DNA from 3 places in the Methylomonas sp. PHL2-19 genome. Region 1 is predicted to be linked to each of the others. Evidence: riboswitches for the same ligand, from Rfam matches in the RefSeq annotation. Region 1 holds a riboswitch; each other region holds the start of a gene.
The links. Region 1 has a riboswitch for cyclic di-GMP ahead of ACR02O_RS10690 (filamentous hemagglutinin family protein). Riboswitches for the same ligand answer to the same signal wherever they lie in the genome.
Positions count from the first base shown of each region.

Region 2: it holds a riboswitch for cyclic di-GMP, as region 1 does, so the genes downstream of both, ACR02O_RS07665 (hypothetical protein) here and ACR02O_RS10690 (filamentous hemagglutinin family protein) in region 1, are expected to answer to the same signal.
Region 3: it holds a riboswitch for cyclic di-GMP, as region 1 does, so the genes downstream of both, ACR02O_RS06505 (hypothetical protein) here and ACR02O_RS10690 (filamentous hemagglutinin family protein) in region 1, are expected to answer to the same signal.

Region 1 is NZ_CP196839.1:2,281,589-2,292,385, forward strand. Features, by position in the region: gene ACR02O_RS10685 (IS110 family RNA-guided transposase) at 1-1,039, shown strand, start outside; cyclic di-GMP riboswitch class I at 1,477-1,555, shown strand; gene ACR02O_RS10690 (filamentous hemagglutinin family protein) at 1,600-10,797, shown strand, end outside.
Region 2 is NZ_CP196839.1:1,594,068-1,604,864, forward strand. Features, by position in the region: gene radA (DNA repair protein RadA) at 1-605, shown strand, start outside; gene ACR02O_RS07655 (tetratricopeptide repeat-containing sulfotransferase family protein) at 647-2,299, shown strand; gene ACR02O_RS07660 (hypothetical protein) at 2,495-3,262, opposite strand; gene ACR02O_RS07665 (hypothetical protein) at 3,362-4,474, opposite strand; cyclic di-GMP riboswitch class I at 4,575-4,659, opposite strand; gene ACR02O_RS07670 (hypothetical protein) at 4,831-4,971, shown strand; gene ACR02O_RS07675 (hypothetical protein) at 5,037-5,312, shown strand; gene ACR02O_RS07680 (ATP-binding protein) at 5,579-6,952, shown strand; gene ACR02O_RS07685 (response regulator transcription factor) at 6,930-7,478, shown strand; tRNA gene ACR02O_RS07690 (tRNA-Lys) at 7,580-7,655, shown strand; gene ACR02O_RS07695 (ParD-like family protein) at 8,091-8,297, shown strand; gene map (type I methionyl aminopeptidase) at 8,290-9,063, shown strand; gene ACR02O_RS07705 (hypothetical protein) at 9,168-9,617, opposite strand; gene radC (RadC family protein) at 9,782-10,294, opposite strand; gene ACR02O_RS07715 (hypothetical protein) at 10,435-10,797, opposite strand, start outside.
Region 3 is NZ_CP196839.1:1,348,235-1,359,031, forward strand. Features, by position in the region: gene ACR02O_RS06485 (glycoside hydrolase family 17 protein) at 1-1,681, opposite strand, end outside; gene ACR02O_RS06490 (sigma-70 family RNA polymerase sigma factor) at 2,014-2,532, shown strand; gene ACR02O_RS06495 (FecR family protein) at 2,670-3,818, shown strand; gene ACR02O_RS06500 (TonB-dependent siderophore receptor) at 4,121-6,655, shown strand; cyclic di-GMP riboswitch class I at 6,734-6,812, shown strand; gene ACR02O_RS06505 (hypothetical protein) at 6,885-7,673, shown strand; gene ACR02O_RS06510 (hypothetical protein) at 7,829-8,671, shown strand; gene ACR02O_RS06515 (hypothetical protein) at 8,668-9,528, shown strand; gene ACR02O_RS06520 (hypothetical protein) at 9,528-10,797, shown strand, end outside.

The sequences.
Region 1 (10,797 bases):
GATGACGAACCGCTCGCTCAACACCCCCGCTGAATCTGTCCATCGCCTGTTTGCCGGCGTGGATGTCGGCGCCGACGAATTGGTTTTAGTGATCCGCAAGAACGGCAAGCCGTTCGACCCGCAAAAATATGCTAATACTCGTAGCGACCGTGCGCGTCTGGTGAATAAGTTGATCAAATTACCCGGCATCAAGGTCTGTCTGGAAGCCACCGGTATTTACCATTTCGATCTTGCTATTGCGCTACACGACGTCGGTGTACCTGTGATGGTGGTCAATCCCAAGGCTTCGCATCACTTCGCTAAGGTATTGATGAAAAACAGTAAAACCGACGCCGTCGATGCCAACACCTTGGCCGAATATGTCGAGCGCATGGATTTCGTCGCCTGGACTCGTCCTTCGAATCAAGCGCTGGCTTTGCGCGGCTATGCTCGCCGTATCGACGCGCTAACCGGTCAGAAGGCCGCCGCGAAAAATCATCTACATGCGCTGAGTGCGACCGAGGAAACGCCGAAGGCCCTACTACGCGATGCCAAATTGGCGATTAGTCAGCTGGAAAAACGCATCGATACGTTGGCTGGCGAGGCGCTGGCGTTGATCGACCAGCATCCGGAACTGCAACGAATATTCGACCTGTTGACCGGCATCAAAGGCATTGCCCAAACCAGCGCCATTGCCTTGATGGGCGAACTACTGCTATTGCCGCCCAACCTGTCGCATCGCGAATGGGTCAAGTTTGCCGGACTCGATCCCAAGGCCTTTGAGTCGGGCAAAAGCGTACACAAGAAAATGCGGCTATCCAAGGCCGGTAACCGGCATATTCGTTCGGCGTTGTATATGCCGGCCTTGAGTGCCAAACAGCACGATCCGCATGTGCGAGCGTATTTCCAGCATTTGATCGACAACGGCAAGAAACCTTTGCAAGCCGTCTGCGCCGTCATGCGTAAATTACTGCATGCGATCCATGGCATGTTGAAGCACGATCAGCCGTTCGATAACACACGGTTTTATGCCATCCCTGAATCCATCATCGCCGAGTAAAAAATGATGAAATTTGTTGCTTTTGAACAGAGTATCTACGCGGACCCTTAAGAATTAACGGTATTGCCTTCCGGGCAAGGCGTGTTTACGACAGCCTGCTGAGGGAAAAGGCACTATCAGTGGCTCCCTAGAGGGTCTCTAAAAAACTCGTCATTCTCGCGTATGCGGGAGCCGCAGACCGCGCAGCGAATCCAGGTTGTGGATTTCTCTGGGCAGCCGCTTTTGCGGGCAATACGATTATTTTAGATTATAGGTTTCGCTTAATAATATTACATATTTATTACAAAGCTATTTCATGTAATAAATATGTAATATTTTATATTGCCTTGATACTACTTTTGTACAGTTATTATGCAATGGTTTTAAATTAGTATTTATTCAGCATTTTATGCTTATTAAGGTAGTTAAAAGTTATTTTTATAATTTTTACCATTTTATTTAAATATTGCTAAACCCGTTGCGAAGCGGGGGCGGAAAGCCGCGGGTCTTGTCAGTCAAGACAGCCGGGTTGCCAACCGATTTTTTATGCGGTTGTTTCTTCGATTGGCACAGGCGATATTATGACTAATAGACAACAGCACCAGCATGACGACGCGGTATTTTTCAGATTAAATCCCATTGCGGCTTGCGTAAAGTCGGCAGTCGCCGGCAGTATGCTGATCGCTTTTGTCTCGCCGGTCTGCGCCGAATTACCGGTGCCCAGCGCGGTTTGGGCCAGCATGGGCGGCGCCAGTCGTTCCGTCATCGGCAATAATATGACCATTAATCAGGAAACCGACCGGGTTATTCTGAATTGGGATAAATTCAACGTCAGTGCCGAGAGTTCCGTCGAGTTCAAACAGCCTAGCGCCAGTGCCATCGCGCTGAATAAAATCGTCGATCCCAGCAAAAATCCCAGCCAGATTTTGGGCTCGGTGACTGCCAACGGCCAGATATATCTGGTCAATAAAAATGGTTTCGTGTTCGGTAGGGATTCCGTGGTCAATGCCCGCGGTTTGGTGGCTTCGACGATGGATGTCAGTTTCGAAAAAACCTTTGATAAAGAAACCATCGGCACTGTCTCCAAGGATGGTCGCGCTGCTTTTCAAGGCTCCGGCGATGTTTATCAAAAAAACGATGACGGCAGTTTTCGGCTGGATGCCAATGGTCAAAAAATCCCCATCGAGATCAAAGTGGAAAGCGGGGCGCGGCTCCAGTCCAGCGAGGGCGGCCGCATCCTGGTGATTGCCCCGAGCATCATGAACAAAGGCGATGTGGAATCGCCCGGCGGCCAGGTGATCATGGCGGCGGCGACCGACAAGGTGTATTTGCAGGAAGCACCCACCGCCGATAAAAGAACCAATAACGATGTGCGTGGATTGCTGGTGGAAGTCGAGACCGGCGGTAAAGTGGAAAACTTGGGTAACATCGCCGCCAATCGCGGTAACGTCACCTTGATGGGTTTTGCCGTCAATCAAAGCGGCAAGGTGTCGGCAACGACTTCCACCAACGTCAACGGCACTATCCGCCTGTTGGCTAGGGAAGGTTTTACGACCAAAGCCGAAGGCGGCGAGACGATGATAGCCGCCAAGGCCACCACCCGCACGACGGACAAAGGCGATGGCTTGGGCCGTTCCGCACAAGTGACTTTGGGTGAAGGCAGCACCACCGAGATTTTGCCGGAGGTGGAATACATAGAGGAAACGCAGACCCTGGAATCCGGCGAATCCGTCAAGGTGTTGGTGGAAAAAACCGCCGTATCCGGTCAGAACCAGACGCCATCTCGGGTCGAGATTATGGCCGATAAAGTGCATCTGCAAGCGGGTTCGCAGATCAATGCCCCCTTCGGCAATGTTTCAATCACCGCGACCAAATCGCCGTTAAATCCAGTTGCCAACAACAGTATTAAAAACGATAGCCGGATCCTGATCGATGCCGGCGCGAAAATCGATGTATCCGGCACCGACAACGTCATTCGCACCATGGAAAGCAATGTCCTGGAAGTGGAGCTGCGTAACTTTGAATTGAAAGACGCGCCGTTGCAAAAGACCGGGATATTAAAAGGTAAGACTGTCCTGGTGGACATCCGTGAAGGCACGCCGCTCACGGACATTGAGCCCACCGTGGCAGGGATTGGTCGCACGGTCGCCGAACGGATGGCGAAAGGCGGCGAGATAGCGCTGAACTCCGAAGGCGATGTCATCTTGGAAAAAGGCGCGGTTCTGGACTTTTCCGGTGGTGAGATTACCTATCTGGATGGCTTTATTACCACCAGTAAACTGCTAGCTAATGGCCGCTTGGTGGATATTAGCGAAGCCGATCCTTTGGTGCCTTATGAGGCGATTTATGGCGAGGTGGTCAAAAAATACCAGAAATGGGGTATCACCAAAGTCTGGAAAATCGACGGGCCGTTTACGCTGGCGCGTTTCGAACCGGGTTATGTGGAAGGCCAGGACGCCGGCAGCCTGATGATTCGAGCCAACAACGCCATTTTAGACGGCGACCTGCTGGGTAAAACCACCAACGGCAGGCGGCAACGGACGCTGGCCGAGCAGGCCAAAGGCAGCCGTCTGACGGTCGATACCGCGTTTACCCTGACTAATGCCCAGGCATTGATTTTTTCCGCCGGTGTACAAAACAGCATCAATGTGGATATCGACGAGGCCTTGCCGGTCGGCAATGACGGTTTGGCTATGGCCTTGGCTGTGGATGCCAACAAGCTGATTGAAGGCGGTGTGCGCAATGCGGTGTTTAAAACCAACGCTAAAATCAGCGTTGCCGATAATGCGACCTTGCGCTTGGCCGCCGGCGGTAATCTGACTTTACAAGGCGGCGCGGTTGACGTGCGCGGCAATATCGTCGGTGCCGGCGCCACGGTAAAACTGGAAACCGCCCGAAACAACGTACCGGGAATGCAAGGCGAGATTAATCTTGCTTCCGGCGCCACGATAGATTTGCGCGGGGAATGGGTGAATGACTTCGCCCAACCCGGAAATTTGGACGGCAAGACGGTGGCGATAGACGGCGGTAGCTTTATTGCCAAGGCCATGGGTAATGGCGGCGGCGTGAATTTGCGGGCCGGCAGCTTGATCGACATCAGCGCCGGGGCTTGGTTGCACGAAGACCGCAGGCTGGAAGCCGGTAAGGCGCAAAGAAACACCGGCGAGGGTGATACTTTTAAAGAGGGCGGTATTGTGTTGGTCGCCGAGCCCGCCATAGACAAGGCCGGCGCCAACGTGTTGCTGGACGGTGTCATGCACGCTTATGCCATGCAACAAGGCGGCGGCTTTACAGTAAAAGCCAATGCGGTAGCCATTCGCCGGGAAGAGACGCCTAGCATAGGCGATGGCGGCGTGCAGCCTTTGCAAATCGCTACTACGTTTTTCGGCGAAGGCGGCTTTGCCGAGTTCGATATCGGCGCAAATCTGAACGGATTGACGGTGGACGACGGCGCCAATATCCAGCTGCGCCAACAGAACAGAGTACTAAACAACACCTATCTGGAGCAGGCTAACGCCGACGGTATCGAAGCATTCTCGGATTTGACGACTTTGTTGCCGGAGCTGCGCGCACCCAGCAAATTGATCTTGCGATCCGATCATGCCGCCGGGATTAATGCCAACAGCAATTTGCTGGTGGCTGCCAGCGCGACGATTAACGCCGACGATTTAAGCAGCGTTACGCTGGAGTCCGATTCGTCCCTGGTCATGGACGGTCGAATCGTCGCGCCCGGCGGTACTGTGACACTGAAACTCATTCCCGATCAAAGCGAAGTAGACCCGCTATACCGGCGGGATCAAGGTATTTGGTTAGGGAGTACTGCCGGCATCGACGTGGCGGGCGGTAGCCAAATCACCGTGGACGGCTTGGACCGGCGTATAGGCAAGGTCTTCGACGGCGGTAAGGTAATCGTCGATGCGCAACGCGGCTTTTTTGCTTCCCAGGCTGGCTCTTTGATTAATATTTCCGGTAGCCAAGACATCCTGGATTTACCGGTTAATAGTCCCGCGGCGATAGGCGCGAGTTTTGCCGCCACGCTAGTAGGTTCGCATGCCGGCAGCATCAATATTACTGCCGCCGAAGGCGCGTTTCTGGACGGCGATATGCAAGCCGTGGGGGGCGCAGCGCCCGGCACCTCGGGCGGTAAATTGTCGGTGTTTTTGAACGTAGACAATCGTGCCGATCCGGATGCAGAAAACTCCATCTTTCCGCGCGCGCAGCGCATTTTGAAAATCTCCCAGGAACGGAATGTACCGTTTTCCGCCGTTTTTTCTAAACCCGGCGATTCATTACCCAAGAAAGATTCGCCCGGTGATCGGCTGACCGGCATCGGCTATCTGGCTGCCGAGCAGATTAGCGAGGGCGGTTTTAGCTCTCTGGATCTGGCCGTATCCGGAGAGAAGGGTGAGATTCGTTTTACTGGCGACGTCGATCTGCAACTGAATAACGCTATTGCTTTGGATGCAGTCAATTTCGGTTGGGAGCGGAAATCCGCCGCTGATACCGGTAATGTGCAAATCAGTGCTACTACTGCGACTTTGGGGTCGGATAGCTATCGCGCGCCGCTAGTAAAAGCCAGCAACGGGGATGGCCGATTGGCGGTTAATGCCGATTTAATCGATTTGGTCGGTGGCTCGGTAACGACCGGTTTTAATACGGTTGATCTTGCCGCCGCTGGCGATATTCGCCTGAAAGGGATACGGATCGACAGTAAGGAACTGGATTTTGTCGGCGAATTTAAAACCTTTTCCAAGCTTAATTTAACTGCGGCGCAGGTTTATCCCACCTCCTTGACCGAGTTTACCTTGGCGGTTGCCGGCGATCCGAACGGCACGGTGACTTTCAACAAAAGCGGTCATGCAACGCCGGTGCTGTCGGCCTTGGGCAGTTTGACCGTGCAAGCACCTAATATTGTCCAAAACGGCGTGCTGACCGCGCCATTGGGTGAGATCGTTTTGGAAGCGACAAAATCGGTGACCTTCGGCGCCGAAAGTATTACGTCGGTCTCGGCTAAGGGGCAAATCATCCCGTTAGGCGTCACCCAGGGCGGCTTGGAATGGCTGTTGCCCTTGGCCGGCACCGGCAACAATCTTAACGTGGTCAACCCCGATCTGAAACCGGCGGATATTCAAAATAAGCGGAAGTTTGAAAGCCCCGAGAAGAAAATAACCGTTAAAGCCGCGCAAATCCTTCGGGAAGACGGTGCGTTGGTGGATTTATCCGGCGGCGGCGATTTATTAGGCTTCGAATTTATTCCCGGTGATGGCGGTTCGGTAGATGTTCTTGATACTGATCAGCGCTTTGCGGTCGTGCCGGGTATGTCCGGTTATTCGCCGTTCGACCCCAAATCGTTTCCAGAATCCGGCCTGAAAACCGGCGACAGCATTTACATCGGTGCCGGTAGCGGCCTTGCCGCGGGCTACTATGCATTGTTGCCGGCTCGGTATGCCTTGCTGCCGAATGCCTTTTTGGTGTCGCCGGTCGCCGGCAGCGCCAATGCCATTCCCGGCACCAGTAGAACCCGGGTCGATGGCGCAGCTGTCGTCACCGGCTACCGCAGCGTTGCCGGAACAGACATCCGTGATCAGTATTGGTCCGAGTATGTGGTCGAAGCCGGCAGCATTGCTAAAACTCGTAGCGAATACAACATCAGCTCGGCCAACCAATTTTTCGCGGATAGAGCGGTAACCAAAGAAGAGGCGATTCCGCGTCTGCCGCAAGATGCCGGACAATTGGTGCTAAACGCCAAAACCCGTCTGGAGCTACCCACCGTGGTGGCCGATGTGGTCGAGGGCGGACGTGGCGGCTTGGTAGACATCGTAGCGGATAAATTGGCCTTGGGCACAACCGCCGCCACCGACGATGTTGAATTGTTGGTGAGCGACCTGGATAAGTTTAGAGTGGATAGCTTGTTGCTGGGGGCGGTGAGAAGCTTTGACGCGACGACCGGCCACACCAAGCTGGATGTCATTGCCAAGTCAGTGACGCTAGCCCAAAACACGACCTTGAAAGCGCCGGAGGCCTTGCTGGCTGCCAGCGAAACCGTCACGCTTGAACAGGGCGCCAAAATCGAAGCCAGCGGCGCGGTTGCGGATACCGATGGCGATACGGTGCTGGAGCTGAACGGCGACGGCACCTTACTGCGCGCATCGGCGGGCAAACAAGCAACGATCAACCGAACCGGCGCCAAGGGCTTGAAAGGCGATCTGAATATAAATGCCGGCGCGGTCATTTCGGCCGGCGCGGGTTCGGTGGCGCTGGACTCGACACGGCGAACCAAAATGGCCGGCGAATTGAATCTGGCCGGCGGCTCCTTGTACCTGGGCGCGGAGACCATCAATCTCGGCGAGACCACCGGCGTAGCGAACGGCCTGTCGCTGGATAATACTCAGCTCGCGCACTTGGCCGTTGACGAGCTGGTGTTGAGCAGCCGGGGTATGGTCAATTTGTACGGCGAGTTATTGCAAACTGATGCGCTTGGTCAGCCTTTTCAATTCGGTGATCTACGCATTGATGCCTTGGGTCTGGCCGGCAAAGCCAATGCCGGGAAAACTCTGTCTTTGAATGCGAAAACCCTGAGTATTGCCAATAGCAAGTCTACGGGCAGTGTTTTGGCGGGCGACGGCAGCGGGGTATTGAATATCAATGTGCAACAGCTGCTGCTGGACCAAGGTAAATTCCAGCTGTCCGGTTTTAGCGCAGTTAATGTGAATGCCGGCGAGCGCATGACGGGCAAGGGCGACAGTACCTTGACCGTATTGGCCGACTTGAGCGTGAACACACCGTTTGTCAGTGCCGAGAACGGCGCTAAAACCATCATCAGTGCTGGCGGCCATAACTTGTCGCTCACGGGTGGCAGCCAGTTGCTAACCGCTTCTACCCAAGGCATAGCTGCGCAATTACTGTTGGAAGCCGATAGCATTGGTTTGAATACGGCCTTGTTGTATCAAACCGGTAACGTGTCCATGAACGCTTTGCAAGGTAATGTGACCTTAGGCGGGAATGCTTTGATTGATGTATCCGGTGCCGTGGCGTATGCGGGTTTAAGCAAACCGCTGAATTTGTCCGGCGGCAAAATCAGTCTGAGTTCTCAGCATGGCGATGTCAGCGCCGAAGCAGGCAGTAAGCTACTGTTAAACGCCAGTAACGCCGATATGCTGGCCGGATTTTTGTCCGCGCAAGCCGGCACCGGCCAGGTGCAATTCAATGGATTTATCGATGCTCACGGCATCGGTAAGGCAAACGGTGGCCGAATCGCCGTTGATACCGGCAGTTTGAGCGCCGGCGGTTTTAGTGCTTTGAATAATGTATTTGCCGCCGCTGGGTTTAGTGGTGCTGTCGAACTGAGAACCCGTAGCGGCGATATCGTGGTCGATGCCGGGCAAACCGTGAATGCGAATGCTATCGACCTAGTCGCCGACACCGGCAGTATCAGCATTACCGGCACCTTGGATGCTGCGGGTGCGAATGGCGGTTCGGTGACGCTGGCGGCGGAAGATCTGCTGATGCTGAATAGCTCGGCGCTGATTCTGGCAAACGCGCAAGCGGCGAACGGCAACGGCGGCAAGGTCAGTTTGTCGTCTATCGATGCGTCCGCCGATGGCTCCGGCATTGACATCCAGTCCGGTGCGCGCATCAACGTTGCAGCGGCTGGAGCCGGTGTGGCGGGCGAGGTGTATTTACGTGCCGACCGAGAGGATACCGACGGCGACGGTTTGGCGGACATTAACGTCAAAGCCATTGCCGCAGGCACTATCGTTGGCGATAGCGACGTTACCGTTGAAGGCGCGCGCATTTATCACAACAGCCGTATCGCCTCCGCCGAACAGCAGGCGATGCATAACGATAATCTGGCTTATATGGCCGATTTGGCGGCGGCCAATGTGGCTAACAGTCGCTTTGGCGCCGGCTTTACCATTATCCCCGGCGTGGAAGTCCGCAGCAGCGGCAATTTGACCATCGCCGAGGCCTGGGACTTGGGAAAACTCGATAGCGGAGAAGCCTGGCGATATGGCGCCAATAACGATCTGGTTGGGATGTTAACGCTTAGAGCGAAAGGCGATTTGTTGTTCGATGCCAATTTGAGCGACGGCTTTTCCAAGGGCGTATTGAATACTGCAAATTTGGGATCGTTCGGCGTCAGCGACTATTTGCAAACCGGTGCTTCGTGGAGTTACCAGCTGATCGGCGGCGCCGATTTGGGTTCCGCGAATGCGATGACGGTGCTGGCCTCGGCCAGTCTATTGGCGAAACCGGGTAGCGGCAATGTCAGTTTAGCCCGCAATGTCAGTGTGCGGACCGGTACCGGCAATATTGATATTCGCGCGGCGCGCGATCTGGTCTACGGTAATGAAAATTCGGCGATCTACACGGCGGGGCGGGCGGATGTGGATGATGCCAAACGCTGGGGCAGCGGCGGACCAGATTTGGCCGCATTGTTCTACGCAGAATATCCATTGGATGGCGGCGACATCAGCATTCAGGTCGGACACGATATAGATGCTAAACCTAGTGCGCAATTGCTCAGCGATGCCTTGGTACGCACCGGCGATTGGTCTAAAAGCAATCAGCACAGCACGGAATTTGACTCGGAACGTCCGACAGCTTGGGGCGTCGCCTTGGGCGTCAGCGACTCGACCAGCGTTTCTCGTCAGCACCAGCAAAGCGTAACCGCCTTCGGCGGCGGTAATGTCCGCATCAGCGCGGGCGGAAATGTCGAAGACCTGTCGGTGATGATCCCTACCACCGGTAAACAGGTAGGCGAGCGGGATGCTCCGAACATCTTGGATGCCACCATCATCACGTTCAAGACCAATGTGGTCGAGGTGAATGGCGGCGGTAATCTGCAATTGCAGGCGGGTGGCGACATAGCCGGCGGCGTGTTTTACGTGGACGGCGGTGCGGCGGATATTTATGCGCACGGATCGCTGAAAGCGGGTACGAACCAAGGTCTGAATCCGAAAGGCAAAGAGCTGAATCCGATATTGGCCTTGGGCGATGCGCAGTTTAATGTCGTCGCCGGCAAGTCCATGGCCCTGGAAGCGATTGTCGATCCGATGTTCGTGACCTTGTCGGAACCGGTCGACGCGATAAATAAATCATCGAACCGGTTCTTCCGCTACAGTGCCGATAGCAATGTGAAATTGACCACGCTCTCCGGTGATCTTACCTTGGAAAACGACATTGCCAGCCTTCTTTTGGCTACCAATGCCAATATTTCAAAAAACTTTTTGGTTTATCCCGCCGGCCTACAAGCCTACGCACTGAACGGCAATATTGCCGTAGATAAGAGCTTTACCTTGTATCCGTCCGCTCAGGGTGGCTTGGAGTTATTCGCGGCTGAGAATTTAACCGGTAAAGGTAATCCTTCGATTATTCTGAGCGATGCGGAACCTACCGCCTTACCGAGCGCCGCATTGCCCTTCGTCGGGTCTTCCTTAACCGACTTGGACAATGTGCTGAAGGTTTTGGAGATTCAGCAGCCGCAATCGCCCACCGCGATTCATGCCGGCACGCCGCTGCACGCCAATGACCCGAATCCGGTGTTGATTAGTACCGGCAGCGGCAATATAGGCAACATCCACGAGGATATGGTGTTTGTATTGGCCAAGCCCGCCGAGGTCAGCGCCGGTAGGGATATTGTCAGCGCCACGTTCAAAATTCAGCACAATAACCCAGGCGCTGTCAGTATCTTTAATGCCGGCCGGGATATTCGTTACAGGATCAATATTCACCCCGAAACCGGCAATATTGTCGAAGCCGATCAAGGCATAGACGTG
Region 2 (10,797 bases), 690 kb from region 1:
GCTTCGGGAGTGTCGGCGAGTTGGGCTTCTTTGCGATGGAAAGCAGTGGCTTGAAGGAAGTGAAAAACCCGTCGGCGATGTTTCTGTCGCGTGCGGAAAAACCGTCGCCCGGCAGTGTGGTGACGGTGTTGTGGGAAGGTACCCGGCCCTTACTGGTGGAGATTCAGGCCTTGGTCACCGAAAGCCAGTACGGCAATCCGCGCCGTTTGGCGGTGGGTCTTGACCAAAACCGGCTGGCCATGTTGCTGGCGGTGTTGTCGCGCCACGGCGGGATTTTTACCGGCAACGACGAGATTTACGCCAACGTGGTCGGCGGCATTAAAGTCACGGAAACCAGCAGCGACTTGGCGATCATGATAGGCGTGGTGTCCAGTCTGCGTGATCGCATCATTCCTTACGACACTGTGTTCTTCGGTGAGGTGGGTTTGAATGGCGAAATTCGTCCGGTGGCCAACGGCCATGCTCGGCTCAACGAGGCGGCCAAGCATGGTTTCAAAAAGGCGATTATTCCTAAGAGCAACAAACCCAAGGATCCGGTGAAAAACTTGCAAATCCATGCAGTCAGTAACATTCAAGAAGCGCTGGCCGTGCTGGCGGATTTATAATTGCTGCCCATAATCAATGCCAAACTTCGTCAGGGAACGATATGAAAAATACAGCAGCCGTCAACGGTAAATTTGGCCGTAACGATCCGTGCCCATGCGGCAGCGGCAAGAAATACAAAGCCTGTTGTTTAAAGCAAGCCGAGGCGGCGGCGAGGCCGGTTCAACCCAGTGTGGACGACGCCTTAAAACAAGCCTGGCAAGCCGTGGCGCGGCGCGATATGGCGGGTACGTTGCATGGGTTTCGGCAAGTGTTAGCGATCCAACCCAATCATGCAGAAGCACTGGCCGGATTGGGACAGGCTTTGTGTTGGCAGCAGCAGCGCCGGGAAGGCTTAGCCTATCTACAGCAGGCCGCTCTTCAACTGGAAATCGACGCTCAGCAAACCTGCAATATCCGTTTTATGCTGGAACTGGCCGAGCAATTGCATCACTGGGGCGATCTGGATACCGCGCTGAAATTAACCGAATTGGCGGTCAAACTGGAACCTGAGAACCCTGCCGCGCTGAATAATCGCGCCCTGTATTTGACAAGGGTTAATCGATTCGAAGAGGCTTTGCCTTTTGCCAGCAAGGTTTGCGAGTTACGTCCGGATGATCCGGCCTGCAATAATATGCTGGCGGTGCTGGAAGCGCATTTAAACCGTTTGCCGGCAGCCAAGCAGCGCTTTCAGGCTGTGATAGCCGCCAATCGCAATATGCAGCAGACCGCACGCGCCTGGCAGGAGTTGGTTGGCGTGCTGGATAAATTGGAAGAATACGATGCATCGTTTGCGGCTTGCCAGCAAGCTAAGGCTTTGTATAAGCAATTACCTGAACTCAGCTCACTTGACGCCGGACAGGTATTTCGTGCGATTCAACGTAACAAGCAGGGCTTTGATCAGGCGTTACTGCATCGATGGGCTCTCAGCGACTTTGCCGATAACTTGCCGGCCCCGACGTTTCTGCTGGGCTTTTTGAGGTCCGGCACGACGTTGACCGAGCAAGTGCTGGCGGCGCATCCCGAGGTGTTTACCTCCGATGAAAATGATCTGATTCATGGTTTGATCCAAGAGCTGCAAAGGTTGAGCGGTGTGCGAGAAGACATCCCGGCCGCCCTCCGCCAGCTTGGTCTGGATGATGTCCGAAAGTTGCGCGCTTACTATTGGCGGCGGGTTAGCGAAGAATATGGCGCGGGTGCCTTGAATAAATGTTTTATCGATAAAGTAGCGCTGAACAGTATCGATATTGGCCTGATTAGCAGCCTATTTCCGGAGGCCAGGATTATCTTTGCGCTACGCGATCCGCGCGATGTGTGTTTGAGTTGCTTCCAGCAGGCGTTTAAGCCGTCTAGCGTGACAGTCAATCTACTGAGCTGGGAAGGTGTGGCCAAGCAATATGCGGCCGTAATGGATCTGTGGCTTTACATTAAACCGATGATGCAGCCGCGTTATATGGAATTGCGTTACGAGGACACGGTCAACGATTTCGAAACCAGTTTTCGCCGGGTGTTTACCTTATTGGATTTGGAATGGGTGGCCGAAGTTAGCGCGTTTCATGAGAAGGCTAAGGGCCGTTACATTGCCACGCCGAGTTTTGCCGCTGTCGCTCAGCCGATTTATTCGCGCTCGGTGGCGCGTTGGCAGCACTATGAAAAGTTTTACGAACCCGTATTACCGATTTTAGCGTCGTATATCGATGCGTTCGGTTACGAATGAAGCGAATGGGCAGGGTTGTTCAAGCTTTTTGATCAAGTAGACTACGATCAAACGGATGTAAAAATGGAGCTTCCGTGCCCCCGGTCATCCTTGACCGAAACCGATCCAATTTCTTGCTGATTAACCCGGCCCTTGATCACACTGGTAATTAAGGGCGCCGGGTTAAAAATCAGCTTTAAGTGACATAGATACGTCTCAGACGTTTTCTGTGGTTTTGCGTTTGCCGAAACCGACTAAGCCCGCCATCGCGCTACCGAACAGCCAAACCGCACCCGGCACGGGTACTGGTGATGCGGCGGCGGAGATGGTAGCGGTATAGGCCAGATTGGCGCCGCCTACCGTGCCGTCGTAACCACCCAAAATCAGTGTGTAAGTACCGGCAGTCAGGAAACGGGTCAGCGTCGCGCTGGCGGTGGTGCCTTGAGTGGCTGCGAAGGCCCAGGCGTTTGCGTCAACCAAAGCCAGCGTTGTGCCAAGTGGGCTGGCAGCCATGGGATTCAGAGCACCGTTGTTCAGGTATTCTTGATGACGACTGCTGCTACCCGCGGTATCCCAGCCGCTCCACAAACCAAAAGCCGGGCGCAGATTGGAGCCGTCCGACGATACGGTGATAGTCACTTCTGCGTCGGCATGCAGTTCAAACAAACCGTAATCGGCGGTATGCCCCCAGTTTGTCGCGCCGTCTTTATAAGCTTTGGCGCCCATGCCTATGCCGTGGCCGCTGGCGGTTTGCGAGTTGGCAACGCCGCCGTCATTGTGGATCATCGCTACCCAGGTGGCGGGCAAATTGCCAATATAGCCTGGATCGCCGGCCGACCATGGGCCTGCGGCAGAACCGTCTGGTAAGGGATCTCCGGAAGCTAAATTGTAGGTTATGTGAGCGCTAGCCATGCCGCTGATTGACATTAACGCGCCCATGGCGCCGGCTAATGCTAGTTTCTTAAAGGTTAAGTTTGCAGTCATTTTGGATCTCTATCGAATTAAATATATGAGCTAAAACCTGTTGTTAAACAGCGCTTGGTGAGGGGATTGCCGTTGTTTGGCGGCAACCCCGCTGGGTAATTAAGCCGCTAGTGCTTGTTTGCGGCGGCCGAAACCGATCAAGCCGGCCATCGCGCTGCCGAACAGCCAGACTGCGCCTGGAACAGGCACTGCCGAAGTGGTAACCAGTACGTCGTAGGTTACGCCATCGAGCGCGCCGCCACCGTGCGCGCCGACCACCAAGGTATAAAAGCCATTGGTGTGCAGCCCGGGTGTGCCTGTGGCATTCCACTCGGCTTGGTCGAACACAAACGAGTAGAACAAGGTGTCGGAAGTGCTGCTCATGCTGGCTGTCCAGATAGCTTCGCCCAAGCTTGAGCCTTGCAGGCCCGTTTCGCCGATTGTGGCAGCTGCGTTACGGTCAGATGTGGAACTGCTGTCCACATTGCGATACAGGGCCACGTCCAATAAGCCGTTAAATTGGCTGTAATCGGCGTCGTTTTTCACGGTAATGGTGGTTTTGATATTGCCCGCGCTGGCGCAGTTAGCGCTTGCTGTGTTTGCGCCGCAGCTAATATGAATCAAGCCGTAGTCCAGTCCCAGGCCGGTTGATGCCGAATTGCCTGCTACCGCTAAGTAAGGATGGTCGCCATCAGCTGGCAGATCGGCCATGATGGTGCCCCAGGTGGCGGCGTTGGTGCCGCCGTTTTTGTCCGAGTAAGCTTTCCACAAGCTACCGATAGTATTGGTGCCGAAACTAGGGTTTGAGTTAATAAGATTTGCTGTCAGTGCGCCATCGTTGTCTGTAGCGCTGGAGCCCGTATGTAATTCGCGTTTGGTGAAACCTGTAGCTGTTGTATGCTGACCTGAATACCACATATAGGGCAGGTTGCCTGCTACTTCTGTGGCTGTCTCAGCCGCGGTACCTGTGCCCGGAATTAAGGTGTTAGCGTTTAAGTCGCCGACCGTATAAACGTTGGTACCGTTAGCGACTCTATTGGTGCCGTTGGAGTTTGCAGATACACCGTCTGTGCCGTTGATGCTGTTGGCTATGCCGAAGCCGATAGCGGAGTTACCGGAGGCTACTGTGCCCGCGCCGGTCAGGTTGTAGTAAGAGTGCGCGAACGCTTGGCTGGAAACAGCCGCCAGGCCAGTTGTCAAAATAGCTGCTATAGCCGTTTTATGAAAGATCATGATCGTCCTCTTTTGTTATTGGAATTAAAGGTAACAGCGAAACTGACAAAACTTGACCAACAGCAGCGAGCCAAACTTTGCCCTCGCCCATGGCGCGCATGGGGGCAATCCGGCCTTCTTTAAATCGTTTTTTAAGAACCGTGATTTTCCGGCCCCGCCTCACGACGGGTGTGGCAAAGCTTGCTTTCAGAGATTTGCTCATTCCGCCAGCGGCAGACATGGCAGGGATAGAGACCTACTAACCGCTTTTCGGAAAGCAAACCACGAAGCAAGTACACTAGTTACAGCGAATAGCGGGCCAACTTAATAAAATATATAAATATCATTGTATTGCTGCTTATTTTGCCTGGGATGGCATGAGTGAGCTGCTGGCGAAATTCAGCGAAATAGCGCATGCGCTTATTTTAAATAACACAGTTCAATTGTTGGGAGATAATCCCCGCTTGGTGGTGAAGTTTGTTTTGGTGGATTTGATCAGGAATTTCTTTCTTTTCTAGTCGTTTATTGTTAGGTTGTTGCGCCGCTCATTGGGTTGGCACGAGATTTTTCAGTGGAGAGATGTATGCAAAAAACCGATAAAACCCCGCTGTGGGTGTTCCTGGCCCTGTCGAGTATAGAAACCCGCAAAGGCGCGTTACTGTTGATCTGGAGTAGTATTGTTTTTACTCTTTACTGTGTGCCTTGGTCGCTCTATTTCGATGGCAATGGCTGGGTTGCCAAATTATTTTTGATCGACGATTGGGAATGGTTTGCGATGATGCTGCCTATGACGTTTTGGTACTGGCTGAGCATGAGGTGGGTGGATAAAAACGGCGGCTGGCGTTTGGCTGGTGCGTGATATGCCGCACTATTTTTTGGGACATGATTCGTCAGATCGTGACGCTTGTTCCTAAAAGATTAGCTCGTAGATTGTCGTTCGATCTTTTAAGTGGCTAGCCTAATTCCTTATTTGCCATGGCATGTAGCGGTTGGAGTGAAGGTTGCTATCAAAAATCGATTGAATACTTAGGTGGCCGCCATCCAGGTTTGGTCGGCTTTCCACCTTCTTAAGCAAGCGGCGGTAGTATCTAGCGGCGATGCGTTCTTCAATTTAGTGTTGTTTCTATGCTTTCACACATTCTGCCCAAAGCCGAAATATCCATTCGCGAAAACCTGCGGTGGTTATACATTCTTAGAAATTTGATGCTGTTTGCCGTTACGGTGGCGGTGTTTATTGCAGTGAACGGCCTGGGTATTAATTTGCCGCAAAACCAGCTGTGGCTGGCGATTTTTGCGATTTCCATACTTAATCTTTACACCTGGCTACGGCTGAGGACGCCGGAAGAAGTTACCGAGCACGAGATTTTTTCGCAAATATGCATGGACGTGTTGGCGTTGGCCTATCTGCTTTATCTGACCGGCGGCGCGTCAAACCCGATCATTTGGGTGTTTCTGCTGCCTTTGATTGTAACTGCCATCATGCTGCCGCAGGCTTATGCCTGGAATATGGTGATCATTACCTCCTGCGTGTATACGGTATTGATTGCCTACAACGTACCCTTGCCGGCTGTCGAGCCGCACATGGCCCATCCGGCGATGACGGAGATGACGCCGGAAATGAGCCTGCAAATGCATTTGATGAACGACAGGCGTTATTTCAATCTGCATGTATTCGGTATGTGGTTTGGTTTTGTGTTTAGCGCCGGCTTAGTCGCTTTTTTTGTGGTCGAACTGTCCAAGACCTTGAAAGAGCGGGAGCGTAATTTAGCGGATGCCCGCGAGAGTGCGCTACGCGACGAGCGCGTGGTGTCCCTAGGCACCTTGGCAGCCAGCGCCGCGCATGATATGGGTACGCCGCTGGGCACGATCGCCATTTTGACGCATGAGATGGCGGAAGAGCTGTCGGCGCATCGCTATCCGGATCTGCATCAGAAACTGGTAATTGTTCAACAGCAGATTGATCGCTGCAAACAAGCCTTGTCGGTGATGTCGGCCTCCGCCGGCGAGATGCGGGCGGAATCCGGCAAGGTGATGCTGGTGAGCGAATATATCGATGAAGTATTAGGCCAGTGGCGCACGCATAAAGCCGCCACCAGGCTCAAGCTATTTATTTCGCCGAATGTGGATATGGAAGCGCGCGTGATTGCGGAACGTACTGTGACTCACTCCATCATTAATATCCTAAATAACGCTGCCGAGGCATCGCCGGTCGATGCGGGCATCGAGTTTCATGTGGAATGGGATGAAGCAACGCTAAACTTGAAAATCCGGGATTTCGGTCCAGGCTTGCCGGCTGAATTTATCGAGTTTGCCGGGCACCAACCGGTCAAGAGCAATAAGCAAGGCATGGGAGTTGGCTTGTTTTTGACTTATACCACTATCAAGCGACTCGGCGGTAAAATACAGTTCAGTAATTTAGAGTCGGGCGGTGCTTGCGTTGAAATCAGTTTGCCGCTTTTAGCTAAGGAGAGTATGCATGAATCAATTACCTATGGATAAACCCAATTTATTGCTTGTCGATGATGACGTCACCTTTTGTTCGGTGTTGAAGCCGGCACTGGAAAAGCGTAATTTTCAAGTGACTGTCGCCAATGATGTCGATACGGCAATGAAACTGGCGGAACAAACCGAGCCTGAATACGCGGTAATCGACTTGCGGATCGGTTTTGACTCCGGTTTGGAAATGGTCAAGAAATTGATTTCTTTAGATGACAATACCCAAATCGTCATGCTGACCGGTTTCGCCAGTATCGCCACCGCTGTGGAGGCTATCAAATTGGGCGCGATTCATTATCTGACCAAGCCGGCCAACGCTGATGAGATTGTCAGTGCTTTGTACAAGAACGAAGGCGATGCCTCGGTAGCCATCAGTGACAATCCGCTATCGGTAAAGCGCTTGGAGTGGGAGCACTTGCAAAAGGTGCTGATGCAGCACGACGGTAACATCTCAGCCGCCGCCAGAGCATTGAATATGCACAGAAGAACCTTGCAAAGAAAGCTGGAAAAACGGCCGGTAAAAGAGTAGGCGACCAGCACTATTTAGGAAGTGAAGATATTATTTTGTATTTATTACAAGTAATCGTTGCAAAACTAATATTTCTGAGTATAATGGGCGGCTCATTCAGGGGGTCGTTAGCTCAGCCGGTAGAGCACCGCACTTTTAATGCGATGGTCGTGCGTTCGAATCGCACACGACCCACCATCGAATGACTAGGAAAAACAAGCAGTTATCGTTAGTTCGATACCTGCTTTTTTTATGCCTGAAATTTGCCTTGCGTGAATTTTGCGTGACTTGATTTCACGCATCACCGGCTCAATTCGTCCGCATGACACACTAGCCGTATTAATTAGCTCCTGCTTATAACGCCAGATTGGATTGAGGGCGTTAGCCAAAAAAACACGTTGCAGCATTGTGTGCTCACGGTTACCCGCACATACCGGTAACACGTGCCAAGAAGTCAGGTTCCACCTTTCCAGAGCGGTGCGGGCAAAAAGAGTGAGCCTTAACCCCTTGCTCAATGACCGGATCGGCTACGGTAGACCGGATAGCTTGAACGCTAAACATCCTTTGCAGACTCTTGTGAATATTGCCACATTGATATACGATATATATACGTTTCGTATATTTGAGGTAAATATGGGTATCGTTAAAATCAGTGACGAACTACATGAAGAGATTCGGAAAGCCAGTAGCACGATGGTTCGTTCGATCAATTCCCAGGCTGAGTTTTGGATAAAAATCGGCATGCTCGCCGAAACTCATCCCAATATGACTTACACAGAGATTTTGCGAGAACAATTACGCCTTGCTGCTGTTGAGTTAAATGAAGTTAGCAATGGCTAGTGGTATCCTAAAAAATGAGAATGAACTTGATTTGATGCGTGAATCAGGGCGTTTGCTCGCATCTGTGTTCACTTATCTCGATCAACACATCAAAGCGGGCATTTCAACCATGGACATAAATGATCGGGTTGAAGATTTTATTACCAACACGTTAAATGCAAGACCGGCCAGTAAAGGGCAATATGATTTCCCTTTTGTTCTAAACACATCGATCAATGATGTGGTGTGTCACGGCATACCTTCCATGACTCAATTGCTTAAGTCCGGCGACATCATCAATGTGGATATAACGCTTGAAAAAAATGGTTTTATCACCGACTCAAGTAAAATGTACATGGTTGGGGATGTTTCGCCATTAGCCCAAAGGCTAGTTGATAAAACTTACGAGGCTATGTGGCAGGGTATTCGCGCAGTGAAACCCGGCGCAACACTTGGTGATATTGGTTACGCGATTAAAAAATTTGCGTCTTCACAAGGCTACTCGGTTGTACGCGAATACTGCGGTCACGGTATTGGTCAAGAAATGCACGAGGAGCCTAAGGTTTTACATTACGGAAAACCGAATAGCGGAATTGTTTTGCAAGAAGGTATGACTTTTACCATTGAGCCTATGATCAACCAAGGCGAAGCTAAAGTAAAAACGAAGCGTGATGGTTGGACAGTTGTTACTCGTGACAAAAAACTCTCTGCACAATGGGAACACACTATTGCGGTTACAGCAGATGGCTATGAAGTTCTGACTCTGCGAGATGAAGAGCGCGTTTAACAAAAACTTCAATTTAAACGGCACTAAGTGCTAAAAACTGAATGACAGTTCAATAAAAACCCAAGCCCCGTTTTTGCTCTCTAACTTATTACATCATAAATCTCTCAGGCATTTGGCTTTTCCCACTCACCGGTTTCAATATCCAAAGTCGCCTGATGCCTTATGGCCACATTGACCCAGATGTTGTCTATGCGTAAGCAGTCCCGCAGGCTCAGCTCGGGTTGTGCCAAACTGTAGTTATAACTGATCAAGTCATAAAATAACCGGCACAGAATAACTTGGCGTAGTGGCTCGGGATATGACCGCAGGGGATTACGGTGGTCTTGGCCGTCGGCAAGCCGATTATCGACATCCAGCCCTTTGAGACTGATCTCGCGGGTGGCTAAGAAATTATCCGAGTCCTCGTCAAATTCAGGATCGACCGAGCGCAGAATAAAATACAGCGTAGCGTCAATTTCGTAATCGTCCAACACCGTGCTGCTAGCCTCGTTGCGGTATACCGATGCGCTACCAGGCATGTTAATCATCATTAACATGCCCGATGCTCGCGTCATGTACCGCGTGTACTGTCGATTTTTGCAACCCGTACAAAATGCAGGGAGAAAATGATCACTGATAACACCCAAGCCGCTGCAGTTGGAGACGCCACTGTCGTTGTCGTTGTCGTTGTCGGCTAAGTTGCCATTCGATTGACTTGACCTAATGCTATATTGCCTGCTCATAACAAGCCCCGTTCCGCAAACGAACAAAATTCGGTGCCGCCAATTACGAAGTGATCCAGTACCCGTACCTCGATTAATGCCAAGGCGTCTTTCAACTTATGGGTGATCAGTTGATCGGCTTGACTGGGCTCGGCCAAACCCGAAGGATGGTTATGCGCCAGAATCACTGCACTGGCATTCAGTTGCAGGGCACGTTTGACGATTTCCCGTGGATAGACATTGGCGCCATCCACCGTGCCTTGAAAACAGGCTTCGGCTAACAGGACTTTATGCTGGTTATCCAGGAAAATGCAGTAAAACACCTCGTGTTCCAACGTAGCCAACTGCAACATCAAAAACTCGCGGGTGTCGTTGGGACTGGTAATCGCCTGGCCCCGGCTGAAGCGCGCCTGAATCAATTGCCGGGCCATGGTCAGAATTTCCTCCGTGGTTACCGGGCGCAACACCCAAAACTGGTCGGGCAGTTCATGAACTTGAAAGGGATGATCGGATGGCTGCTGATTGGTCATGGTCAATACTCCAAAAACGATGGACGTGACTTAGCCTGAGCGGTGAAGCCCATTCGGAAAAGTCACGTCGGGATGTAAATTAAAGGTGCGTCAGTTCAGAACTAGTACAACTGACAAGCGCTTATCACTACGAATAGCGGTTATTCGGTCTGTTGATAGAGGCTGTCGATGTCCTGCAGAATCGCAGCGACATTGGACAAAGCCCGTTTCAAGGTCTTAGGCGTATGCCGATTGGGGGCAAGTTGCTTGACCGTATCGCGTAACTCCGTCACCAGTTCCACGATTTCCGGCGAGAGTTCACCTTTGGTGTCAGCGGCTTTGCCGGTGCTTTTGCCAGCCGGTGTACGTGTGTGCCCAATGTTGGTACCTGCAGTGGCATCTGTGGCAATCGTTGCAGGGGCACTAACACCCGCACCGTCAACGCCAGCCTGATCAGTATCACCATCACCGTCAAGGACACCCTTATCGGTACCACTCTCAGTATCACCGTTACCATTAGCATC
Region 3 (10,797 bases), 930 kb from region 1:
AGCGGAGAGGCCAGAACGGGATCGACAATACCAGTATACACAGCAACCACGCGACGAGCTGCTGATTGTAAAACGTATACCCCAGCGCGACCGGCAAACCTTCACTAAAGCCGGGATGCGCTTGGATGAAATCGTAGGCCGCCATAAACTCGTGGGTCTCGCCGATCACTACCGCCAAGGTGCCGGCGCTTAAAAAATAGGCCAGCAAGCGGTCGCGTGGCGTTTGCGAATCCCCGCCGGATAGGCTGTCAAAGCGCAGCATCTGCCGGTAAAAGCGCCGCTGGGCCAGGCATAGGCACACGATCAAACCGCAGACGCCGAGGGCCGGAATCGCGAATTGTTCGACGGGAAAGCTTAGATACCGACCGTTGAACGCCAGGCTGTAAGTTTTGTACAGCGCTAAAATCCCGAAAAATAGATAGGTATTTCTCAAACGATGGGCCAGGGTCGGCGCTACGGATTGCTCGGCTAAAATCGCATAACTGCGTTGCAGCAGCAAAGCGCTCAACACGCCGTTGGCGGCGATAATCAAGAGGGTGTAAGCCTGTTGCCAGAGGCTATAGCTGGTAAACCACGCAAAACTTGCCAGCGTGACCAGACAAACGCTAAATACTTGGGTCAGCGTCAAAAACACAATCTGGCGCGGCCAAGGCAAATGGGCCAATTTTTTAAAGTAGGCCGCAACCATTACCAGCCACAAACCCGTCGCCCAGGCAAAATGCCCTAGCCAGTCCGGATTTTCGTAAACCGGGCCGGTCAGCGGAAACACTGGTTCGCGGTCGATAGTCAGCAAGCCCCAGTTGGCGCCGACCACGCCTTCGTTATGGCTTTTCCAGGGTTGGTTAAATGCTTCGACGATGTTGTAGTCCAAACCGTGCCGGTTGACGACCTCGATCAGGCTGCGGATGAAGCGGGTTTCGTTGACCACGCTGGGCACGGCTTGGCCGCGCTGGCGGCCGGCGGCCGGCCAGCCGGATTCGCCGATTAGAATCGGCTTGTTCAGGCCCATGCTGTGGGCTTTGGCTTCGATTTGTTGGACGATTTTCTCCACATGTCCGGCCGCCTCCTCAATCGCCACCGGCTCGTCTTCCCAATAGGGCAGAATGTGTACGGTAATAAAGTCGACTTCCTGCATCAGCTGCGGATATTTCAAGTAGATAGACCAGACATCGGCATACGACACCGGCTGTTTCACCGCCTGTTTAACCTGGCGGATATAGCCGATCAGCGTGTCTACATCCATGTCTTTACGCAGCAGCACTTCGTTACCGACCAGCACTCGTTTGATTACGTCCGGATGGGCGTTCACCGCTGCGATTAGCGCGGTGATTTCCTTTTTATTGCTGGCATGTCCATCGCCCAGCCAGCCGCCTTGAATCATTTCCACCCCGTGTTTACGGGCAAATTCGGGCGTCGGCTGCATGCCGCCGAGGATGGAATAGGTACGGATGGTATGGGTTTTATCGGCAATCAAGCCCAGGTCGGCGTCGATATGCTCGGGCAACGGAAACTTTTCTTCAATTGGGCTAAACCCCTCTCGATAAGGAGCAAACGACAAACTGCGCAATTTACCCGAAGGTACATCGACACCGGCGTCCTGGGGACGATTCAGGCTCCAGGCGATAGCGCCGTGAACGGCAAGGATGAACATGAGGCAGAACAACAGGTGGGTGGTGCGCATGACTGGGGGATGGTTAAGCTGAGTGAATAAATATGTGGGATTGCCGGGATTATACAGTCTTGGCGCGCGCTAAAAATCAAAGTCGCTGAGTCTGGCGGCGATTCTCGATAAAACTATGTTATCTGCCGGTTATGCCGCAGGTTATTTGCCGCATTCGCGGGCGGCCTGCCACTATGGAGCAAAGCAGGGCAGGACGCCGGGCGAGGCTTGCCGGCAATATTCGCCTTTGGTTCGATAATTGCAAACGCTCTGACGCAGCTATGCGATAAGGTTTTGGTGGGGTGCCGGCCGGCTGCTGTTTTTGATTGAAGCTTTGGATATTTCCGATACGCATGAGTGCACAGCCATTGACCGATATTTCCGCGTTCTGGACCGAGTCCTTGGCCGATGAGTTATTGCGCTTTTTAACCGGGCGCTTGAAATGCCCGGACATTGCCGCCGAATTAACCCATGACACCTATCTGGGCTTACGGCAAATCGCCGAGAAAACGCCGCCGGATAATGCGCGGGCCATGGCGTTTCGGATTGCGATCAATCTGACCATCGATCATCAGCGCAAAACCATGGTCAGGGACCGTTACGGTGCCGACGAAGATATTGATGCGCTGGTTGATACCCTTCCGGGTAACGCCGCGCCGCCGGAACAGGTGTTGATAGGTCAACAACGTCTGGCCGCGTTGCAGCATGCGCTGGGCGAGTTGCCGCAAGCCTGCCGCACTGTGTTTTTACTGCATGGGGTCGATGGCCTGACCTATACCCAAATCGCCGAACGTTTGGGGATTTCCAAGTCCCAGGTCAATAAGCTGCTGGCCCAAGCCATGGCGCATTGCGCCCGGCAACTGGCCGATTAAACAGCAACCCCGCATTATTTTTCCGCAACCCACTTCATCCCGATGCCGTTGACTGCCGCCGCTTGCCTTACTTGGTATGATCGCTTTCGCGCCTCGCACGTCTTTATCAATAACAGCCTTGCATAATGGGAGATTGCATGCCAGCGCCGTCCGATAAATCCGCTCACACCAGTCTGCAAGATCAGGCCATCGCCTGGTTGATTTGTCTGCGCGACGACAGATTGAGCGATGCGGAACTCGAAGCCTTCGCCGATTGGTTGAGCCGCGACCCCTTGCATGCTCAGGCATTTACCGAGGCTGAGGCTTTGTTCAGCGATATGGTGCTGGCAGGCAGTTTGTCCAGTGCGAGCGAATCGCTGCAACCCGCGTCTCGACACGCTGCGGAAAAAAATGCTGCCGCTGACCAGATTATTGACCCGGCCCTATCTATCAGAAGGATTCCGTGTCAGCCGAGCTCTTCGACGTTCAGGCAGATGCCCCCTCCGACAGGCTCAGGGCGAACGGTATTCAAGAGCCAGGCCGATAAACCAGCCAGCCGCCGGCCGTTGGCCAGGCCGCGCCGGCCCTGGTTTGCGGCCGGGCTGGCCGTCGCGGCGATGTGGCTGTTGGCGATTAGTCTGATCATGCCGCAACAAGCGCGCTTATTTAGCGATTATTTCAGCGACTACCGCACGCAAACCGGTGAAATTCGCGAGATTCAACTCAGCGACGGCAGCCGTTTGCTGCTGAACACCAATAGCGCGGTTTCGGTAGCGTTCACCGCCGCGGCCAGACGTATCGTCTTGCACCACGGCCAGGTGCAATTTACGGTGGCAAAGGATAGCAGGCGGCCTTTCGACGTAGTGGCCGACGATTTGACGGTCCGCGCCTTGGGCACGGTGTTTGAGGTGTATAAAACCGCGACCGGGCCTACCGAGGTGAGCGTCCAGGAGCATGCCGTAGCGGTCAGTACGGCGGGTCAGGACAGTGACGTTACCGTCGCCCAGGGGCAGGGCTTGGTCTATCAACCCGGACTGCCGCTGCCGCATCCGCGCGCCGTGGGCGCGGAACAGTCCGCTTGGCGGCAGCATCGCCTAGTGATCAACGATAGACCTTTAGCCGACTTGATCAGCGAGTTGGAGCGCTATCGATTGGGACGGATATTTCTGGCGGATGCCGCACTTAAAAATCTGCGGGTAACCGGGGTGTTTTCTCTGGATGCGCCAGATGAGGCACTGTCCTCGGTGCGTAAAGCGCTGGCGTTGCAAGAAACCCGTATCGGTCCCTGGGTGTTACTGCATCGCTGATTTTTTGGGTGCTGTAAGCCACTCCGGGCAGCGCGCGCATGTCCAAAACGGTTTGGCGCATATGGGTCGAAAAATCCAGCCCACCGGCTCAAGCCTTCAACGGCTGTTCCCCATTTACCCGCATTCAAGCAAAAGTCGTTCCTCCGCCGAAAACTTCCTCAGTCGCGCAGCGCTGCGATTTTTTCAACGCGGTTTTGCCGGAATGGAGACGATTTTTTGCCAATCAGGAAATTTTTGTGATCGATTTTTGTGCTGAAACGACTTCTATGTTGAGAAACATTATTTTTCGGACAGGACGGATCTTGAAAGCACGGATTAACGATTTTCGCTACCCGCTGGCAGTGGGCGTATGGCATCGGCCAGCCGTATATCTGTGCTATGCGTTGAAAGGCAACCGTGTCGGTGTCGATACCTGGGTGTTGATCGGGCTGGTGGCGGCCGGCGGACAATTGAGCAGCAGCCAGGCGGTCGCTGCGGAAGTGGTTCGCCACTTTAATATCGGCGGCCAGTCCTTGAATAACGCGCTGATTCAATTTGCCGCGCAAGCCGAGTTGGAATTGATTTTTTCAGCGGACATGTTGCGTGAGCTCGCCAGTCCGGAGCTGCGCGGGGACATGTCGGCAGAGCAGGCGTTGACACACTTGCTGCATGGCAGCGGTTTTACCTACCGTTTAATCGATACCGACACGGTGACTTTGGAACGCAGCCCGGAGGCAAAAGAGGTGTCTAGCCTGCCGCCGCCCATTACCTTGGATGCCATGACCGTCGTTGGCTCGAAAACAGCGGAGGCCGGTGCGGAAATCGTCACCGAGCCGATGCTTGACGAGGCGCGGACCTATGCCGTCAGGCATATTGCCAGCGCTACCGGAACCGACACGCCAATCAAGCAAATCCCGCAGTCGGTGCACGCGCTTAACCGCCCCTTGTTAGACGACCAGCAAACGATCAACCTCAGCGAATCCTTAGTCAATGTTAGCGGCATAGTGGCGCGCAATACGCTCTATAGTCCGGTTATCGAAGGCACCTTAATTCGCGGTTTTCGTTCCGAACAACTGCTGGACGGCTTTACCCAGTACTACAACCCCGGTGACCGGGAAAGCACTATTAATATCGACAGAATCGAAGTGCTGAAGGGTTCTAACGCCTTGCTCTACAGCGGTGGCTCGGGCTCCCCGGTGGGCGGGGTGGTGAATCTGCTTGCCAAATTGCCGCAGGCCAAAGCCTTCGGCGAAGCGGGTTTTAGAATCGGCAGCCACAGCTTTTATCAGCCGTATTTCGATATCAATCAACCGCTAAACGCCAATATTTTGTTGCGCATGACCGGCGAATATACCAACGCCAGAGATAACATCGACATAATCGAAACGCAGCGTTTTAACCTTAACCCGGCCCTGACGCTGACCGATAACGACCAAACCCGTTTGACGATCCAAGCCAAACTGTCGCGTTGGCAGCAACCGGAGTACCAGGGCTTGCCCGCCACCGGCAGCATCGCTGGTGATTTTGCTACCCGGCCCGATCTGTTCCCGGGGCCGGCCAATCTGCCCGATAGCCATTCAGATGCCGATGCGGTATGGGCTACGCTGGACCGGCAGCTCACCGGGAGCTGGCGCTTAAACCTGAAGGCGCGCTATGCGCAGGCTAAATTCGACGAGAAAATTCAGACCCTGTTCGGCAGCGATGGCCTGGTCGCGGATCGGCCCTTGCTGCCGGCATCGCACTGGGCATTAGTGAACGCCGAATTGTTTCAACAACAGCATGAACGCAGCGTATTGGGCAATTTGCAGGGCAAATTTAAGCTGGGTCCCAGCGAAAATAATTTGTTACTGGGCGCGGATTACAGCCGTTTGCAAGATGCCGGCTTTATCGAGGGCGATTTCGGCGCTTTGGGACTCGGAGTCGGTACGGTCGATCTGCGCGCACCGCTATTTGATTCCCCTTATGCAGTACCCGGTCCGGGCCGGGAAAATCAGTTCATCGAAAACCTCACTTACGGCGCTTACCTGCAGTGGCAAAGCACGCTGTACCGGCGTTTGCATTGGCTGTCCGGCCTTAGGTTGGGCAAGGTGGGTATCGATTTTAATAACGCGCAAACCGGTATGCACGTCACAACGGATACGCTGAAATGGTTGCCGCGCCTCGGCGGCGTGATCGACCTAAACGACGAGGTTTCCTGGTTTATTTCCTATAGCGAGGGCATGCGCGGCCAACCGTTTGTCAATTTCGTCGATACGCCGGCTCCGGAATTGTCGAATCATCTGGAAACCGGTCTGAAATTCAATTTTGCGAATCAATTCAGCGGCCAACTGGCGTTGTACCAAATTGAGCGTAGCCAGGTCGCGGTCACCGACAGCAGCGATTTCCTGCGGCGTTCGGTCGCCGCAGGGCAGCAACGCTCGCGCGGTATCGAAATGGATTTGCTTTGGCAACCGGTCGAGGGCTTCAGCGTGCTGGCGAACTATGCGCATACCGACGCCCGCTTCATGGACGACAAAGCCGGGGTGGCTGCCGGCAATCGCTTGGCTCAAGTCCCGGAAGATGCCGGGCGGCTCTGGGCGCATTACCGTTTTCAGCAGAATGAGTTGCAAGGTTTTAGCTTGGGCTTCGGCGTGTACGCCCGCGCCGGCGCTTATTTATCCAATAACAATCGCTTTAAAACCGCCGGCTACCACAGCTTCGACGCGGCGTTGGCTTACGAAACCGGGCGTTTCCAATGGGCGGCCACGGTCAAAAATCTCAGCCATGAGGATTATTTTCAGCCCTACGGCTATTTCGAAGGCCGGGTAGCGCCGGCAGCCGGCCGCGCCGGGTTTCTAAGTTTTTCAATCAAGTACTGATGCCGTCGTTAACTATTTGCCACAGGAGTTTTTCAGGAGTACCTCACTCAGGGATTTAGAGTGATGTCGTAAGGACCGCGACAAACATGCCACATCCGCCGCGAGACGGAGCCGGAAAGCCACGGGTCTTGGAGATTAAGACAGCCGGGTTACCTGCCAGTTTAAGACCCGAAATTCGGGTTGGCGATTTGCAGATTAACTTTAACCGTAATTTATTAAGGAATAAAAAATGACAATCTTGCACTACAACCGCACTCAATGGGCAAGCGCCGGCCTGCTCGCCTTCAGCGCATTGACCGCCGTTTTGGCGCCTGCTACAGCCAGTGCTGCACAAGTCAGCGGCGATGCCACCATTACCATCAACAATGCCGCTTTTGCGGCGGCATCGGTGAATGTCGGCAGTGGCTATCCGAATGGCTGGATTGTCGCGAAACATTGGGGCGCCAGCGATAATTTACTGGGCATCACCGGTGCAACCACCGGCGGAACGACGCTATCGGCAACCGCCAGCACCGCGATGTCGTTTGCGGTTAACGCCAACACCACGACCAACAGCTATCCGGCTGCCGGTCCCTATGGTCGCACCGAACAAGCCACGACGATGGACGCCGGCAATACCTCGGTCGGTCAAATCGGTCTGAGCGGCGCCTGGTTATTGACCAGCCAAGGCGGCAGCGGCATTTTGACGCCCTACGACTTTAGCCTGGTAAAAACCGGGAGCACCTGGAATATCAAAACCTACGATACCGGTTTTGGCTACCAAAATTTCTTGAAGCTGACCAACGTCTCCGAGTCGCTAAGCAGCAATGGCGAATTACTACTGAGCGGCGATTTGCAATGGACCGGTTTGTGGGCCGGTTTGGTTGGCGCCAATACCAATGCCGTGGTCGGTACTTTTAGCCTGGCGCCCAGCACGGCGCCATCGGCGGTACCGGTACCGGCGGCGGTCTGGATGTTCGGCAGCGGGCTGCTGGGCTTGCTGGGTGCAAGTCGTAGAAAAGCCTCGGTCGCGGCTTAACTCGCAAAGTGGGCTTGGGGCGGTCGCCAAGATTCGCTTCGGGCCCGGACTTTCGGCAATAAATCCCTCTTCGTGCCCGCATGCCGTCGACTACGGCCGCTTGTGTATTTAGGCAGGGAGAGGGCTTATTCTGACCATCCGCTGATAGGGATTTTATGAAGATCAACAAAAACTGTGGCTATCCCGCTTTGGTGGTGCGGGCGATGCTAGCCATCGGTATGGGAATGGCCTCAGCAAGCGCCGACGCCGCGACATTGAATGCGCCATCCGGCGGTACGTTTACGATGAACCTGGACCGCAATGCGCTGGCACCTTATGCCGGGGGCTATTACTTGTCGACGTTTTGGAGTACGGCAACGTCCAATGCTGATAATCCGGCCAACACCGGCGACCATTTGCTTAGCCAACTCAATACCACCGAGATTTCCGGACTGAATCAGGTGTTCGAGTTGACGGCTATCGGTAGCGATCCCAGTCCGCAAGCCAGCCAGCGTTACGTCAAAGCCACATCAGCCGATTTTGCCATCGATACCATCACGCTGGCCGGCGTGGCCGGGGCACAAGTGGGCATGACCGGCGTGCAGGGTTTTTATGCGCCGAACTGGCCGCCGACTGGAGCCGGCTTGGTCAACGGCGATTTTTCGCTGCTTTACGATGCCAACCGGCAAACTTTGGGCCGCACCGGTTGGTACCTAGCTAATAACATTTATTTCACGATGGCGGTGTATGACTTAAACAACCTGAGCCTGAGCTTTAGCAACGCCGAAAACTGGCAGTTGAGTGGCGATTTACTCATGTCGCCGGAAAACGCCGGCATGTTGCAAGGCGCGCAACTGGTTGATGTCGGCAGTTTCTGTTTAGGCACGGGTGCCTATGCCGGTTGCGGACAGGTATCGGCGGTGCCGCTACCCGCTGCGGTCTGGTTATTCGCTAGCGGCTTTTTGGGCTTTATCGGCATAGGCCGTAGGCCATATCTTTCAAGGAGTGTGACATTATGAAAATCAATAATCATCGATCATCCGCCTGGCTATTAGCCGTTTTCGGTGTATTGTCGATCAGCCAAGCCCAAGCCGCCACAGTCAGCGGCGGTGCGCTAGTCCTTAACCTCAACCGCGATGTATTAATCGCCAGCGTCGATGTGAATGACTATCCGGACACGCCCACCGCAGACTTTCCGATTTGCTGTCGGCCTTCTATTTATCTGGAAGAGTTTTACGACGCTTCGGCGGCATCAAAAACCTTTGTTGAACTGCGAGACGGCAATACGCCGGATTTATACGATATGGTGGCCGATGAAATTCCGGCAACCGGGTTGCAATTTAGCGTCAACGGGCTGAGTCCGATAGTTAATCCGGGCGGGCGGCAGAACAGAAATACCACTTTCGCGTTCGAGCCCGGCAATTTGTTCGGCACTGCCAGCGGTAGCATCGGGTTAGGCGGTGTCATGCGTTTTAGAGTGGACGTCGATCCGCCGACCAATAGAGTGTTGTTGGGCGATATGACCTTGGAATACGATCCGGCTCTTGAAGCGGCGACGCCGGGGCGTTCCGGTTGGGTGATTACCAATCACATCGGTTTCGATGCGGGCGGTTTTGAGTTGTTTGATGTCACAACCGCAATAGTCGGGAATACGTTAAGCCTTAACGGCAATCTTGGGTTAGGGTGGGGCTTCGATCATCTGGGCGCTCGCGACGCCCGCTTGCGCGATACGCGCATTGGTACTTTCAGCTTCCAAACCACCGTGGTGTCGGGAGAAACGCCGGCGGCCGTACCGGTGCCGATGACGGTATGGCTATTTGCCAGTGGCTTGGCGGGATTGGTTCTGAATGGTCGTTCTAAAAGAGAGATCGTGTGATGAAACGGGATGAAGTTGCAGGATTGATTCGGCCGCTAACTGCCCCTGGCGAATGGCGTACACCCTTTTTCCGTAACGTTAGGCTGGTAAAAATCGCGGCAGGCTTAGGCATCGGTTTGACATTGACGACAGCCGCGCAGGCAGGGCCTTCCCCGGTAATAAGCTTTGGACAGTACCGTAGCCATCAAGTCAATGTCGATGCGGAGGGGCAAAACATCGCCGGCGACAAAGGCAACGAACCGACGCTGGCCTTGAATCCGCTAAATCCCGCCAATATTGTCGTGGGCTGGCGTAAGTTCGATTCACCGCCCACTGCCGTCAAACACGGCGGCTATGCCTATAGCTTTGACGGCGGCGCGAGTTGGACTACCGGCATGCTGCCGGCCTTACCACTGCAAACTCGCACCGATCCGGTGTTGGAGGTCGATGCCTTGGGCAATTTCTATTACCAGTCTTTGGCGGTATCGGATAGCACTTCGGTGTTTAAATCCGGCGACGGCGGCGTGACTTGGTCGGAACCCGTGTATCAGTTTAAAGGCGACAAGAACTGGCTGGCCATCGATAAAACCGGCGGTCCCAGCGACGGGCATATTTACAGCACCTGGCGGCGGCCGGCCGACAGTAACCCCGATCCAAATTATGTCCCCAAATATTTCATCCGATCCACGGACGGCGGTGTCAGTTATCAAGAACCGGATGCGGCATTGCCGGTGGCAAACTTTGGCTTTGGTCGGCTGACCATCGGCGCGGAAGGCGAGGTTTATCTATTCGGCGTCGATGAAACGATTTTGTCCGTCAGTGCCTTGGGCATAGTGCGTAGCGGGCACTATTTCCTGAAATCGGTTGATGCCAAAGATCCCGCCGCTTCACCCACCTTTACCGCGCAAAAGGTCGATATGGGCGGCAACAGCATGATGTTCCTGTCGCCGAGTTTGCAGTTGCCCAACCCGCTGGGCGGCGACGGCGATGTGCAAATTGCCGCCGATCAATCGGCCGGGCCGTTGCGCGGCAATATTTACTTGCTGGCGCATGTCTCCCCCTATGCCTGGCAAACTGGCGACGATCCGCAGGATATTCATTTCGTGCGCAGCAGTGACGGCGGCGCTACCTGGTCGGCGCCGGTGCGGGTGAATGACGATCCACCCGCCGCCAACGCTTACCAATGGTTCCCGATGCTGGGCGTGGCGGCCAACTCCCGCCTCGACGCGGTGTGGTACGACACCCGCAACGGCAGCGGCAGCGCGCCGTACCGCTATTCGCAGCTTTACT